Regions from separate parts of the Nocardia sp. NPDC050175 genome, predicted to be linked through region 1. Evidence: riboswitches for the same ligand, from Rfam matches in the RefSeq annotation. Region 1 holds a riboswitch; the other holds the start of a gene.
What was found. A riboswitch is a leader RNA that binds a small molecule or an ion and turns the genes downstream of it on or off. The one in region 1 is predicted to bind glycine.

Region 1 (7,628 bases):
GCATCCCGGTGCGGGTCGACTCTCCCGGCGTCGGCGCCAACTTGGACGATCATGTGGAAGGCCTGGTGTTCTGGGATGCCGCCCGGCCGATGGTCGAGACCTCGACGCAATGGTGGGAGATCGGGCTGTTCGCCACGACCGACGAGTCACTGCGGGTACCGGATGTGATGATGCACTACGGCAGCGTGCCGTTCGACATGAACACGCTGCGTCGTGGTTACCCGACCACCGACAACGGCTTCTGCCTGACACCCAACGTCACGCAGGGCCGCTCACGCGGCACGATCCGGTTGCGCAGCCGCGACTTCCGGGACCGGCCGAAGGTCGACCCTCGGTACTTCACCGATCCAGAGGGCCACGACGAACGGGTGATGCTCGCCGGTGTCCGGCTGGCCCGCAAGATCGCCGAGCAAGCGCCGCTGCGGGAATGGGTCGCAGCCGAACTCGCCCCGGGACCGGATGCCATCACCGACGACGAGCTGATCAGCTACATCCACGCCACCCACAACACCGTGTACCACCCGGCCGCCACGGCCCGGATGGGCGCGGTCGACGATCCGATGGCGGTACTCGATCCCGAGTTACGGGTGAAGGGGGTGTCGCGGCTGCGGGTGGTCGACGCGTCCGCGATGCCGAAATTGCCCGCGGTGAACCCGAACATTACTGTCATGGCCATGGCAGAGAAGTGCGCGGATCTCCTCCGGACCACGTGAGCCGGCGATGCCTGCGGAGGGCGAACTAGCGGCGTTCCTCGGCGGGCACGCACCGTTCCAGTCGATGTCGACCGCCGAACTCGACCGGCTCGCCGCGGCCTCGTCACTGCACGAGTTCGCGGCGGGCGCGGTGATCAGCGACTACTCGACGCAGGTGCCCGACGATATCTGGATGCTGCGGACGGGCCGGGTCATCCTGCGCCGCAGCGGTCCCGACGCCGCCAGTTCGCCTCGGGCCGACGACGGGCGCACGATCGATACCATCGAGGCCGGTGGGATCTTCGGTTATGTGCCGCTGCTGACCGGCGGTAGCGCCGAATTCGTCGCGCTGGCAGCCGAAACCAGCGTGCTGATCCGGTTGCCCGGCGCGCTCGTCCGCGCGCAGTTCGCGCAACCGGATGGGCTGGCGTTTCTGGCGTCGTCGGCGTGGAAGACCGTGTCCGGCAACCGGACTCCGATGGCGCAGGTGCTCGGCACCCGCCCGGCGGCTGAACTCCTCACGACGGCAGCGGTTTTCGTGACGCCCGACACCAGCGTCCGGGACGCGGTGATCCGGATGACCGAGCATCGCGTGTCGTCGGTGCTGATTCGGTTGCCGGACGGCGACTTCGGCATTTTCACCGATCAGGACCTGCGCGCCAAGGTGGTGGCGGCGGGGCTGTCGGTCGATGTGCCGATCGCCGGGGCGATGAGTGCACCGGCCCGGCGGGTCAGTGCCGACCTGCCCGCCGAGACCGTGCTGATGGAGATGCTCGAAGCCGGTTTGCGGCATATGCCGGTGGTGTCGCGGCGGGGTGAGGTGCTCGGCGTGCTCGAAGACTCGGAGCTGCTCGCGGCGTCGGCGCGGCAGAGCTTCGTGCTGCGTCGGGCGATCGGTGCGGCTACGGATGCGAGCCAGCTGGCCCGAGCGGCTCGCGACATTCCGAGCACGACAGTCGATCTGTTCCGCAACGGGACGAAGGCGTCCGCCACGAGCGGCATTCTCTCCGTCGTGATCGATTCGGTGATTCGTAAGGCGCTCGAGCTGGCGCTCGCCGAATCGGCCGACGCGCCGACGGTCGGGTTCGCGTGGCTGACGCTCGGCAGCATCGCCCGGCGTGAGGCGATGCCGTCCTCGGACGTGGACAGCGCGCTGTCCTGGGCTGATGAATTATCCACGGCCAGTGAACAACTGCGTGCGATCGCCGAGCGGACCCATGCCATCCTCGACGCGTGCGGGCTGCCCGCGGACAGTAACGGGGCGATCGCCTCGCGACCGAAATTCGCTCGCTCCCGGTCGGATTGGACGAAAGCGGCCGCACGATGGCTGGATGATCCGCTGATCGATCGCGGATTGGTGATGTCGTCGCTGCTGATCGACGGGCGGGTGGTGTGGGGTGATCCCGCGCTGCATGCGGTGCCCGCCGTGTTCAGCAGGATGCGGGCCGACTATCCGAATGCCTTGCGACTGCAGTTGCTCGACGCGCTGTCCGGGCGGGTCCGGGCACGGTCGCTGCGGGACGTGCTTTCCCGGCGCGGCGGCACCTTCGACCTGAAGAGTCACGCGCTGGTCCCGATCGTCAACCTCGCGCGGTGGGGTGGGTTGGCGGCCGGGGTGACCGCCGCCACGACGCCGGTGCGGTTGGCTGCCGCGGCGTCCGCCGGTGTGATCGCCGATCGTGATGCCGGGGTGCTCACCGAGGTATTCGTCATGCTGCAGCGCATGCGGATGGTGCATCAGGTCGAGCAGCTGTCCGCGGGCCACCGGCCGGGCGATATCGTGCTGATGTCGGAGTTGTCCCCCTTGAATCGGAGCCTGCTCAACGACGCGTTGCGGGAGATCGCCGCCGTCCAGCGACGCGTTCGAGGTATCGCGATGACATCGGCTTAGAATGACGGCGTCATGGCGAAACAGGATGGTGAGGACCCGGGCCGGACCGCTGCGGTGCAGTCGGTCGACCGCGCGTTGCTCGTGATGGAGATCATCGCCAAGCTGGGCCAGGCCGGTGTCACGGAGATCGCCGCCGAACTCGGTGTGCACAAATCTACCGTCTCCCGCCTGATCGCCGTGCTGGAATCGCGCGGTTACGTCGAGCAACTCTCCGATCGCGGCAAGTACCGGCTCGGCTTCTCCATCGTCCGGCTGGCCGGATCCACCAGTGCACAGGTCGATCTCGTCGGGCAGAGCCAGGGCGCGTGTAACGCGCTGGCCGCCGAAACGGGGGAGACCACGAATATCGCTGTGCTGGACGGTAATCGGATCATCAATATCGTGGAGGCGGCGGGGAGCGGGTCGATCGCGCTGCGGTCCTGGGTCGGGCAGAGCTGTCCGGCGCACGCCACGTCGAGTGGCAAGGTGCTGCTGTCCGGTCTGGAACCGGCGGTGTTGCGTAAGCAGGTCGGACCGAAGTTGGAGGCGTACACCGACAACACCCTGACCAAAGTCGCTGATCTGGCGGCGCAGTTGGTGGCGGTCCGGGAACACGGATGGGCAAGTGTGCGTGAGGAACTGGAGATCGGGCTGAACGCCGTCGCCGCCCCTGTCTTCGATAGCAACGGGGTGATTGTTGCGGCACTGAGTGTTTCGGGGCCGTCGTATCGGCTCGGTCCGGATCGCTTCGCGTCGACGGCTCGACAGGCGATCGCGAGTGCCGCGGACATCAGTCATCGGCTGGGCTACTTCGGCTGACGAACTGGGGTACGGTTTCGTCATTGACAACGCGCGCGGCCGCCGACAATACTAAGTCGCGTGTCGCGCCATTGTTGCGCTATACGCAACAACTAGCTGTATCCGACAACTGAATACGCCGCACACGCAGCGGGAGATCTCCGTCCAGGCGATGGAGAGCCGAAGGAGCAACACCTCCCGGGAATCTCTCAGGCCCAGTACCGCCGCGCCTAAGGCAACTCTGAAAAGTAGTGCATCACGCACTCGCCGACGGGGCAAACGCGATCCGCGTGAATCTCTCAGGCCCTAGGACAGAGCGGGAGGAGCCACACCCAACGCGCGTATGCGTCGACGAAAGGCTCCCCATGGCTGATCCTGGCTCTGCCCTCCGCACTGAACTCGACGTCTCGCTGCGCGAATTCGACCCGGTCATCGCCGCGTTGGTCGACCAGGAGACCAGCCGCCAGCAGCGCGGACTGGAAATGATCGCCTCGGAGAACTACGCGCCGCTCGCGGTGATGCAGGCCCAGGGGACGGTGCTCACCAACAAGTACGCCGAAGGTTATCCGGGACGCCGGTATTACGGCGGCTGTGAGTATGTGGATCAGATCGAGACGCTGGCCATCGAGCGGCTGCGTGCGCTGTTCGGCGCCGAATATGTCAACGTGCAGCCGCATTCGGGTGCGCAGGCGAACGCGGCGGTGATGCACGCGCTGCTGCGTCCTGGTGACGGCATCCTCGGGCTGGCGCTGGATCACGGCGGTCACCTCACCCACGGTATGAAGGCCAACTTCTCCGGGCGGCTGTATGACGTTGCGGCATACCATGTTCGGGCCGAAGACCAGTTGGTCGATATGGCGGAGGTGGAGCGGCTCGCGCACGAGCATCGGCCGAAGCTGATCGTCGCGGGTTGGTCGGCTTATCCTCGGCACCTCGACTTCGCCGAATTCCGGCGCATCGCCGACGAGGTCGGCGCGTACTTGATGGTCGATATGGCGCACTTCGCCGGTCTCGTCGGTGCCGGGCTGCATCCGTCGCCGGTGCCGCACGCGCACGTCGTCACGTCGACCACGCACAAGACGCTGGGTGGGCCGCGTGGTGGATTCATCCTCGCCACAGCGGATTTGGGTAAGAAGCTGGATTCGGCGGTGTTCCCCGGGCAGCAGGGTGGACCGCTCGAGCATGTGATCGCCGCCAAAGCTGTTGCCTTCAAGATGGCGGCGGAACCGGCGTTTCGTGAGCGGCAGGAGCGGACCCTCGTCGGTGCGCGCGTGCTCGCCGATCGGCTGCTGGCCGAGGATTGCCAGGCTGCCGGTATCGGCGTGGTCAGCGGCGGCACCGATGTGCACCTCGTGTTGGTCGATCTGCGGGATGCGGAACTGGACGGTAAGCAGGCCGAGGATCTGCTGCAGACATTGGGAATCACGGTGAACCGCAATGCGATTCCGTTCGATCCGCGTCCGCCGATGATCAGTTCCGGACTGCGGATCGGTACTCCCGCGCTAGCCGCGCGCGGCTTCGACACTGTGGCGTTCGCCGAGGTCGCGGACATCATCGCGACGGCGTTGTGCGGTGGGGACGCCGCGGCGCTCACCGCGCGGGTGGACGCGCTGGCCGAGCGGTTCCCGCTGTACCTCGGGTTGCGGAACCCGGCGTGACGATCAGCGTCTTCGACCTGTTCCGGGTCGGCATCGGGCCGTCGAGTTCGCACACGGTCGGGCCGATGCGGGCTGCGGCCGCGTTCGTCGAACGGCTGAAAGACGCCGACGTGCTGCACGAGACGGTCGCGATCCGGGTTCAGCTGTATGGATCGCTCGGTGCTACCGGACGCGGGCACGGCACGGTCGAGGCGGTCGTCGCCGGACTGTCGGGTGCGCAGCCGGACAGCATCGACCCGGACACGATGGTCGCCACCGTTGCCGCGGCGCGCGCCACCGGTCAGCTGTTTCTCGGTGGCGCGCATTCGATCTCGTTCGATGTCGACAGTGACATCGAACTGCTCGGGCTGACGCGGTTGGCATTCCACACCAACGGGATGCTGTTCGGCGCGCACGACGATGTGGGGCGCGTGCTCCTCGAGCGCCAATACTTCTCGGTGGGTGGCGGTTTCGTCCTCGACGAGGAGGAGATCGACGGCCGGACCGCCGACGCGCCGGTCGCGGTCGCGCATCCCTTCGGCTCAGCGGATGAACTGCTCGCGATCACCGCCGCGACCGGTCAGTCGATCAGCTCGGTCGTGCTGGCCAACGAAATGTCCTGGCGCAGTGCGGATCAGGTCCGAGCGGACCTGCTCGACATCTGGAATGTCATGCGCCGCTGCGTCGAACGCGGAATGTCGACGGGCGGGGTGCTGCCCGGCACACTGCGAGTACGCCGCCGCGCCGCGACCCTGTTCGAACGTCTCGGTACCGAAGCCGAGGAGAACGACCCGTTGCGCGCGATGGAGTGGGTCACGCTGTACGCGATGGCGGTCAACGAGGAAAACGCCGCAGGCGGCCGAGTCGTCACCGCCCCCACCAACGGCGCCGCAGGCATCATTCCCGCTGTCCTGCACTATATTCAGCGCTTCATCACCGACGACGAGAACAGCATCGTCGAATTCCTGCTGACCGCGGCCGCCATCGGCCAACTGATGAAGGAAAACGCCTCGATCTCCGGCGCCGAAGTCGGCTGCCAGGGCGAGGTAGGCTCCGCCTGCGCCATGGCCGCCGCCGGCCTGGCCGCCGTACTAGGCGGTACCCCCCAGCAGATCGAAAACGCCGCCGAAATCGGCATGGAACATAACCTAGGCCTAACCTGCGACCCCATCGGCGGCCTAGTCCAAATCCCCTGCATCGAACGCAACGGCATAGCCGCCGTCAAAGCAATCACCGCCGCCCGCATGGCAATCCGAGGCGACGGCATCCACCACGTCTCCCTAGACCAGGTAATCCAAACCATGCGAGCAACCGGCGCCGACATGCTCGACAAATACAAAGAAACCTCCCGAGGCGGCCTAGCCGTAGCCGTCGTCGAATGCTGACCCCACCCCCAAAACCCGCACCCGAACTCGGGACCTGCACTCGCTCTAGAACCCAAAGCCAGCGCAGATCCCGAGTCCAAGTGCAGATCCGCGCCACCAACGGCAAGGAAGCCCTCCCCGCGCACGAGTTATGCAGCCGCGCACGGTATTGCTGGCAATTTCGTCCGCGGCTGCACAATTCATGCGCAGCGACCAACGCCGGACCACTCGACGGGCCGGACACCGACTACTTCGCTCTTGTCCAAGCCGGTTGGACGCAACCACAACCCGATCGCGGCGTGAGAACCCATCCGTACACCCTCCGTGTCAGCCTCACACCGCCTGTACTGGGTGTGGGGCTGAGACAGTGGGTGTACGGCGGTAGCTTCACCACCTCGGGAGCCGGGATTCGCTGATTTTTGGGCTCTCGAAACGCCACCACAGCCAGATGACCACCTCGGGAACGCGACATCGTGCACCTGACGTGCACCTAAAGCCGGGTACGGCAGGCGACGCGACCACACTACTCACGGGAAAATGTGGATAGGTCTTCAGCTTCTATGAACTGCCCCACCTGCGGAGTCCTAAGAAGCACTTGCCCGGATAGGTCCACTATTCCGGGGGTCTTTTGTGTACTGGTCCGGGGTGGTGTACCGAGAGATCTCCGGTGGTGTACTGGCCCAGAGGTTGTCGACTGGTTCATCGGATGACCGGAGTAGTGCTGGGCGCGTGAGGTGGGGTCCCCGACCTTAGTTATCGGTCAGGTGCGTGATGTCGCGTTCCAGCGTGGTCATCTGGCTGTGGTGTTGTTCTCGAGCGCTTTGGAAGAAGTGAGCGTGTCGTGCGGGCGTTTGGGGGCCGCGGGGTGTCCGATGCGCACTGTCTGTTCTGGCCGTACACCCTTTGGGTAAGCCGAACATCCGTTGTAGCGGGTGTTCGGCTCACAGAAACGGTGTTCGGCTGACGGAAGGGGGTGGGCGTGACCGTGCCGGGCGAGGTGAATCCTCGCCCGGCTTGGGGGCCGTGGGCTGTTGGTTGGTGAGGGTTCAGGGCTGGACGTCCGGGACGATCACGACTTTGCCGGTGACGGTGCCGGATTCGGCGAGGGCGAGGGCCTTGGCGGCCTGGCTCAGTGGGATTCGGGCGGCGACCTGGGGGCGGAGGGTGCCGTCGGCGGCTAGGGCGAGGACCTTGCCGAGGTCTTCGTTGAGGTGGTTGCGGAATCGGGTGAGGTTGCGCTTGCCTGCCCAGATGTTGTAGAAGTGCG
Region 2 (7,628 bases), on a different contig from region 1:
TGGTGGTGTTCTTGGCGTTGTTCGGGCAGCCGGTGAAACAACGCGCGCAGTGCACGCAGCCGTTCCTGCGCGGGCCGACCCCACCGAAATACGGGTCGTCGACCTCGGTGCCTGGATCGCTCTCGTTGAAGAACACCCCGACATTCGTCGGATGGAAGGTGTCCGCGACGCCGAGATCGTCGGCGATCTCGCGGATCACCTCATCGGCCGGGGTCATTCGCGGATTCGGCGCCACGCCGAGCATCCGCTGCGCCTGGTCGTAATACGGGGCAAGCTCGGCCCGCCAGTCGGTGATGTGCGCCCACTGCTTATCGGTGTAGAAGTTCGGCAGGGGCTCGTAGAGGGTGTTGCCGTAGATGAGTGAGCCGCCGCCGACGCCCGCGCCGGAGAATACCGCGCATTTGCCGAGGATGCTGATCCGCTGTGGGCCCGTCAGACCCAGTCGCGGCGCCCAAATCGACTTGCGCACATCCCAATTGGTGTTCGGGATGTCCTCGGCATTCCAGCGCCTGCCCGCCTCGAGTACACCGACCCGATACCCCTTCTCGGTCAACCGGAGCGCGCTCACGCTGCCGCCGAATCCGGAGCCGATCACCACCACGTCGTAGTCGAATGCGGGCATGACTTCCTCTCGCTCACCGGACGTCCACCGTACCGACAGATGAGATGATTTCATACTCATTCTGTCACCGCCCGGCTGTGGTGCAAACCATCCTTGCACGGAGATATCGAGAAAACCGGCGTGCCCGGATGGCGTGGACCGGGGTCCGTGCGGTAAGCACGGGGCGTGACAACCGAATCGGGCACAACGGAACCGGAGGAGCGCGCCGACACCGACGGCGCGACCGGCGGCGTCTTCGACGACCGCATCCTCACGGTCCCGAATGTCCTGAGTTTCGTGCGCCTGCTTGGCGTTCCAGTGTTCCTGTGGCTGCTGCTGGTCGAGCATGCCGACGGCTGGGCGTTCGTGCTGGCCTTCGCCAGCGGCCTGACCGACTTCCTGGACGGCAAGCTGGCCCGCCTGCTCGATCAGTCCTCGCGCCTCGGCGCCCTGCTCGATCCGTTCGTGGACCGGTTGTACCTGGTGACGACCCTGGCGGCGTTCGTGATCCGCGGCCTCATCCCGTGGTGGGTGGCGGTGATCCTGGTCGGTCGCGACCTGATCCTCACGCTCACGCTGTCGGTCTACAAACGCCGCGACCTACCGCCGCCCGAGGTCATCTATCTGGGCAAGGCGGCGACCTTCGCGCTGATGTCCGCGTTCGTCTGGCTGCTGGCCGGGGAGATGGATTGGGCGCTGGACGGTTTCGGGCGTGCCTTCGGCGGGGCATTACTGGTCTGGGGCACGGCGGTGTATGTATGGACCGGCTTGCTCTACACCGGTAAGGCGATCGCCATCGCTCGCTCTATACCGGCTGTGGCACACCGCTCGACCTGACCGACGGCGTCGGGTCGAACATTGTCTCAACCCTCGCATAGAGTTGCGCGCACACGATCACAACGGAAAGGACGGACGGCCTGTGACCCAGACCCCCGAAGATCTGCGCTACACCGAAGAGCACGAGTGGGTGCAGCGGATCAGCCCGACCCGGGTTCGGGTAGGCATCACCGATTACGCCCAGTCCCAACTCGGTGACGTGGTGTTCGTGCAGCTGCCCGAAACGGATACGGACGTCGCCGTTGGGGACAGCATCGCGGAGGTCGAGTCGACCAAGAGCGTGTCCGACATCTACGCGCCGATCGCGGCGAAAGTTGTTGCGGTGAACGATGTTCTGGTGCAGGAGCCGGAGACGCTGAACACCGATCCGTACAGCGACGGATGGCTGTTCGAACTCGAGGTCGCGGACGCCGCCGGCCTCGACAAGACCCTTGATGAACTGTTGGATGCGGCAGGTTATCAAGGAGTTATCGGGGGCTGAATCAGCCTTCCCGGTTCTACCTGCACGGGCACGCCCTGGCAGGGTACGGTCAATGCCAACAGATGCGCCGACAGTCATTGTCGCCGAATCTAGGGACTCGACGGCAGGTCGTGGTGCCACAGGTATCACCTGCTTGCATGGATAATCAGGTTCGAGGAGGAGAGAAACGGTGAGCGAGAACAAAGACCCGGGTTACGGGGAGACCGCGGCCGAGACGACGTCGGTCTTCCGCGCGGATTTCCTGAACGAGGTCGACGCGTCGCGCTCCGGAGAGCCGACCGGTGAACAGCCGGTCCAAGGGGTCGAGGGTCTGCCCGTTGGCGCAGCCCTCCTGGTCGTCAAGCGCGGTCCGAACGCGGGCTCGCGATTCCTGCTGGATCAGCCGACTACGTCGGCGGGCCGCCACCCCGACAGTGACATCTTTCTCGATGACGTCACCGTCAGCCGTCGGCATGCCGAGTTCCGTCAGGACGACGACTCGTTCCAGGTTGTCGATGTCGGCAGCCTGAACGGCACCTATGTGAATCGGGAGCCGGTGGACTCCTCGGAACTCCAGAACGGCGACGAGGTACAGATCGGTAAGTTCCGTCTCGTGTTCCTCACCGGACCGCGGGCCCAGGTCAACGAGCCGTCTGCGGGTGCAGGGAGCCTATGAGCACGCGGCGCTGGGTTCTTTCGCGACATGAAAGGCTCGGGGTCATGAAGGCTCACAGTGACTCGAGAGATCGAGCGCTGTGACCGGCGCGGCGCAGTGGGCGCGCGGAGGCATGTCGATCGGCTCCGTGCTCGACCTGTTGCGCCCGGATTTTCCGGACGTCACCATTTCGAAGATCCGCTTCCTGGAAGCGGAAGGCCTGATTCGGCCGGAGCGCACGCCCTCGGGCTACCGCAGATTCTCCATCGCCGATTGTGAACGGCTTCGGTTCGTGCTGACCGCGCAACGCGATCAGTACCTGCCGCTGAAGGTGATCAAGGAACAACTCGAAGCGATCGACAGCGGTGCGGCGACGCTCGGTGTGCGGGAAGCCCGCGCCCGGGCGCACTCCGGCCGTACGGGTGCGTCGGAGTCGGCAGTCGCCGACTCCGAGCACCCCACCGCGCCTGGCGGGAACAGGAACGGCGCCACGGCGCCGAGGAGGCTCGGCGTGGTGCCCAGCGAGATTTCCCCCGACGATCTGCGCTTCGATCACGAAATCCGCATCACCCGCGTGGATCTGCTGGCGCAGGCCGAGATCGACGAGGCCTTCCTCAACGACCTGATCCGGGCGAATCTGATCACGCCCGGCGCCGCCGGATTCTTCGACGGCGATTCGGTGACGCTGGCCAAGACCGCCAAGGCGATGGCCGAATTCGGTTTGGAGGCACGGCATTTGCGTGCGTTCAAGCTGGCCGCCGATCGCGAGGCCGCGCTGGTCGCACAGATCGCCGCCCCGATCGCGAAGAGCCGCGACGCCGGCGCGCGCGCCCGAGCCGAAGAAACGGTGCGCGAACTCGCGGCGCTGTCGCTGACGCTGCACGCGTGTCTGGTGAAGTCGTCGGTGCGGACGTCACTGGGCGGCTGAACATCCCGGTCGAACCGTTGACACCGAATCCGTGTCATGTTGCGGTCAGCCAACACGCCGATTTCGGCTGTGCACACCGATCGCTGCACTCGCGTGCGTTCGCCTAGACTCGTTGGTACGGCGAGCTGGGCGGTGGTCGTGCCGGGCGGCCGGCGAGTAATGGGAGGCAGTGCGATGAGTGAGCGAAGCGAACGAATCATGTCACAGCGTGCATCGCGCGTGCCGGAACCGAGCGCTAGCGAGGTGGAGGCATGAGTGAAATGCGCGTGATCGGCATTCGTGTCGAACAGCCACAGAATCAGCCCGTGCTGTTGCTCCGCGAGGTTTCGGGGGATCGGTACCTACCAATCTGGATCGGGCAGGCCGAGGCGACCGCGATCGTGCTGGAGCAGGAGGGGGTGACCCCGATCCGCCCGCTGACCCACGATCTGATCAAGATCCTGATCACCGAGCTCGGGCACACCCTCAAGGAAGTGCGCATCGTCGATCTGCAGGAGGGCACGTTCTACGCGGATCTGGTGTTCGAGAACGATCTGCACATCTCGGCGCGGCCGTCGGATTCGGTAGCGATCGCCTTGCGGGTGGGTTGCCCGATCTATGCCGAGGAGCCGGTGCTCGAGGAAGCCGGGCTGGTGATGCCGGACGAGCGCGAGGACGAGGTGGAGAAGTTCAAGGAATTCCTGGAGTCGGTCTCGCCCGACGATTTCAAGGCCACAGATAGCTGAACAGGATGTTTCCGGCAATCCGGCGTTTTCGCGGGATGACCGGGGGATCAGCCCTTAACCAGAGCTTGAGAGTTTAACCGCGCGTCGCGTTTGGCCTGACGAGGGTGCTCCCTGGACAATCAGGGGGAGTAATCTCGATAGTTGGGCCACGTCCGTTTTGGCCAGGTCGTCAGTACAGCAGTGGTCGAAGCGGAGCCGGGTCATCGATGAGGCTAGCCGTCGGCGGAGCAAGGGAGTGGTCAGTGGCAGAGGAATCGCAAAATGTGGTGCAGCCAGGCCTGTTCCCGGACGACTCGGTTCCCGACGATCTGGTCGGCTACCGGGTTCCCAGTGCATGCCAGGTGGCCGGGATCACCTACCGGCAGCTCGACTACTGGGCGCGTACCGGATTGGTCGTGCCCTCCATTCGCAGCGCCGCGGGCTCGGGGAGCCAGCGCCTGTACTCGTTCAAGGACATCCTGGTCCTCAAGATCGTGAAGCGGCTGCTCGACGCGGGCATCTCGCTGCAGAACATCCGGATCGCGGTCGACCATCTACGCAGCAGGGGAGTGCAGGATCTCGCCGGGATCACCCTGTTCTCCGACGGCACCTCGGTATACGAGTGCACCTCGGCCGAGGAGGTAGTCGATTTACTGCAGGGCGGGCAGGGCGTTTTCGGCATCGCGATCAGCGGTGCCATGCACGAACTCACCGGCGCCATCGCCAACTTCCCGGCAGAGCGCGCGTCAGCGGTGACCGAGCGGCCGGAGGACGAGCTGTCCTACCGGCGTAAGGCACGGATGAGTCGCAAGACCGGTTAAAAGTAGACAACTGACCCGACACCCCGCCTCCCCGACATACCGAGGGTAGCGGGGTGTCGTGCTGTATGGCACTTGATTTTCGGCGGTGGGGGCGTGGTCTGGACCGCTCGGTTTGGAACGTACCAAAAACATCAGGTTAAGTAGATATGCGCATTTATGTATGTTCCTGGTTGGGGACCCCGCGCACCGGCGTGACCAGCGCGACACCCGCAAGGACGGGACCAGTGACACGTTCCGGCGTGTCGTCGGCTTAAACTGGTGGCGCGCCAACGCCGTGCGGGAGAGTCCCGGGTTCGACAGAGTCCCGGGCGCCGAAGGAGCAGCACCTCCCCGTCAATCTCTCAGGCATCAGGGACCGTGCGGGCTTGGGCGCCTCTGGAAAGCGGTGGCTTCGGGCCGCCCGCCCATGGGGAAAGGGGCTCGACCTTCATTGCGGTCGCGCGTCCGAATCTCTCAGGCAACACGACAGAGGGGGAGGGCTGGTACCCGTCGACCGCCGTCGACCCGCCCGACCCACATGGGAGCTGCCGTGACTCGCTCATTCGCCGACCGCCATATCGGACCCGATCGGGGCGAAATCGCCCGGATCCTGGACGTCGTCGGCGTCGACTCGCTGGACGAGCTCGCCACGAAGGCCCTGCCCGCCACCATTCTCGACGGATCCGGTCTGGCCGGATTGCCGCCTGCCGCAACCGAACACGAGGTGCTGGCCGAACTCGCCGGCCTCGCCCATTCGAACACGGTGGCCACCTCGATGATCGGGCTCGGCTACTACGACACGCTGACCCCGCCGGTGCTGGTGCGCAACCTGCTGGAAAACCCGGCCTGGTACACCGCGTACACGCCGTACCAGCCGGAGATCAGCCAGGGCAGGCTCGAGGCGCTGCTCAACTTCCAGACCATGGTGTCGGAGCTGACCGGCATGGACGTGGCCAACGCGTCCATGCTCGACGAGGCCACCGCGGCCGCCGAGGCGATGACGCTGCTGCAGCGGGCCAGCCGGTCCAAGTCTGTGCGTCTCGTTATTGATACCGACCTGTTCCCGCAGACGAAGACCGTGCTGACCACCCGGGCGCAGCCGCTCGGGATCGAGCTGGTGCCTGCGGATCTGGCGTCCGGCGAGTTGCCGGAAGGTGAATTCTTCGGTGTGCTGGTGCAAGCGCCGGGCGCTTCCGGGCGGGTAGTGGACTGGACGTCGGTTATCAGTGCGGCGCACGAGCGTGGCGCGTTGGTCGCGGTGGGCGCTGATCTGCTGGCGATGACGTTGATCGCCTCGCCGGGTGACCAGGGCGCGGACGTGTGCTTCGGGACCACCCAGCGTTTCGGTGTCCCGCTCGGCTTCGGTGGCCCGCACGCCGGGTATCTGGCAGTGCGCACGGCGTATGCCAGGCAGCTGCCGGGCCGACTGGTCGGTGTCTCGGTGGACGCGGACGGCGATGTGGCCTACCGGCTGGCACTCCAGACGCGCGAGCAGCACATCCGCCGCGAGAAGGCGACCTCCAACATCTGTACCGCGCAGGTGCTGCTGGCCATCGTCGCGGCGATGTACGCGAGCTACCACGGTGCCGACGGCCTGCGCGAGATCGCGCGTCGTGTGCACCGGCATGCGGCCACCATCGCCGCCGGGCTCGATGGTGCGGTCGTGCACGACACGTTCTTCGACACCGTGCTCGCGCATGTGCCCGGTGGTGCGGAAGCCGTTGTCGCGAAGGCGAAGTCGCGCGGGATCAACCTGCGCCTGGTCGACGCCGATCATGTCGGTATCGCCTGTGACGAGGCGACGACCGAGTCGCACGTCGCGGCTGTGCTCGAATCCTTCGGCACCGCACTGTCTTCCGAGCAGCCCGCACCCGCGCCTGCCGTCGCGATCGAGAACCGCACCTCCGAGTTCCTCGACCACCCGGCGTTCACCAAGTACCACACCGAAACCGCCATGCTGCGCTACCTGCGGTCGCTGTCCGACAAGGACATTGCCTTGGACCGCAGCATGATTCCGCTCGGCTCGTGCACCATGAAGCTCAACGCGACCGCCGAGATGGAGGCCATCACCTGGCCCGGCTTCGCCCGCGTGCACCCGTACGCGCCGGTCGAGGACGCGCCGGGCCTACTGCAGGTGATCCACGACCTGGAGCGGTGGCTGTCCGACATCACCGGCTACGACTCGGTCAGCCTGCAGCCGAACGCGGGCAGCCAGGGCGAGTACGCCGGCCTGCTGGCGATCCGCCGGTACCACCTGGATCGTGGTGACACGCACCGGGATACCTGCCTGATCCCGTCCAGCGCGCACGGCACCAACGCGGCCTCGGCGGCGATGGCGGGGCTGCGCGTCGAGGTGGTCAAGTGCCGCGAGAACGGCGACGTCGACCTGGACGACCTGCGGGCCAAGATCGCCGACCACGCCGACCGGCTGGCCTGCATCATGATCACCTACCCGTCCACGCACGGTGTCTACGAGCACGAGGTCGCCGAGCTGTGCGCGCTGGTGCACGACGCCGGTGGCCAGGTGTACGTCGACGGCGCGAACCTGAATGCCCTTGTCGGGCTTGCCCGTCCGGGCCGGTTCGGCGGCGACGTCAGCCACCTGAACCTGCACAAGACCTTCTGCATCCCGCACGGCGGCGG

Region 2: linked by a shared signal. The riboswitch ahead of gcvP (aminomethyl-transferring glycine dehydrogenase) and the one ahead of glyA (serine hydroxymethyltransferase) in region 1 are both predicted to bind glycine.

What each region holds. Positions count from the first base shown of each region.
Region 1 covers NZ_JBITJI010000022.1:28,690-36,317, forward strand. Annotated here, with positions in the region: gene ACIBK2_RS43870 (GMC family oxidoreductase) at 1-713, shown strand, start outside; gene ACIBK2_RS43875 (putative nucleotidyltransferase substrate binding domain-containing protein) at 721-2,583, shown strand; gene ACIBK2_RS43880 (IclR family transcriptional regulator) at 2,596-3,381, shown strand; glycine riboswitch at 3,592-3,685, shown strand; gene glyA (serine hydroxymethyltransferase) at 3,726-5,018, shown strand; gene ACIBK2_RS43890 (L-serine ammonia-lyase) at 5,015-6,382, shown strand; gene ACIBK2_RS43895 (medium chain dehydrogenase/reductase family protein) at 7,408-7,628, opposite strand, start outside.
Region 2 covers NZ_JBITJI010000007.1:444,896-452,523, reverse strand. Annotated here, with positions in the region: gene ACIBK2_RS26120 (GMC oxidoreductase) at 1-622, opposite strand, end outside; gene ACIBK2_RS26115 (CDP-alcohol phosphatidyltransferase family protein) at 869-1,438, shown strand; gene gcvH (glycine cleavage system protein GcvH) at 1,521-1,919, shown strand; gene ACIBK2_RS26105 (FHA domain-containing protein) at 2,089-2,574, shown strand; gene ACIBK2_RS26100 (MerR family transcriptional regulator) at 2,687-3,481, shown strand; gene ACIBK2_RS26095 (bifunctional nuclease family protein) at 3,733-4,206, shown strand; gene ACIBK2_RS26090 (MerR family transcriptional regulator) at 4,413-5,006, shown strand; glycine riboswitch at 5,274-5,374, shown strand; gene gcvP (aminomethyl-transferring glycine dehydrogenase) at 5,524-7,628, shown strand, end outside.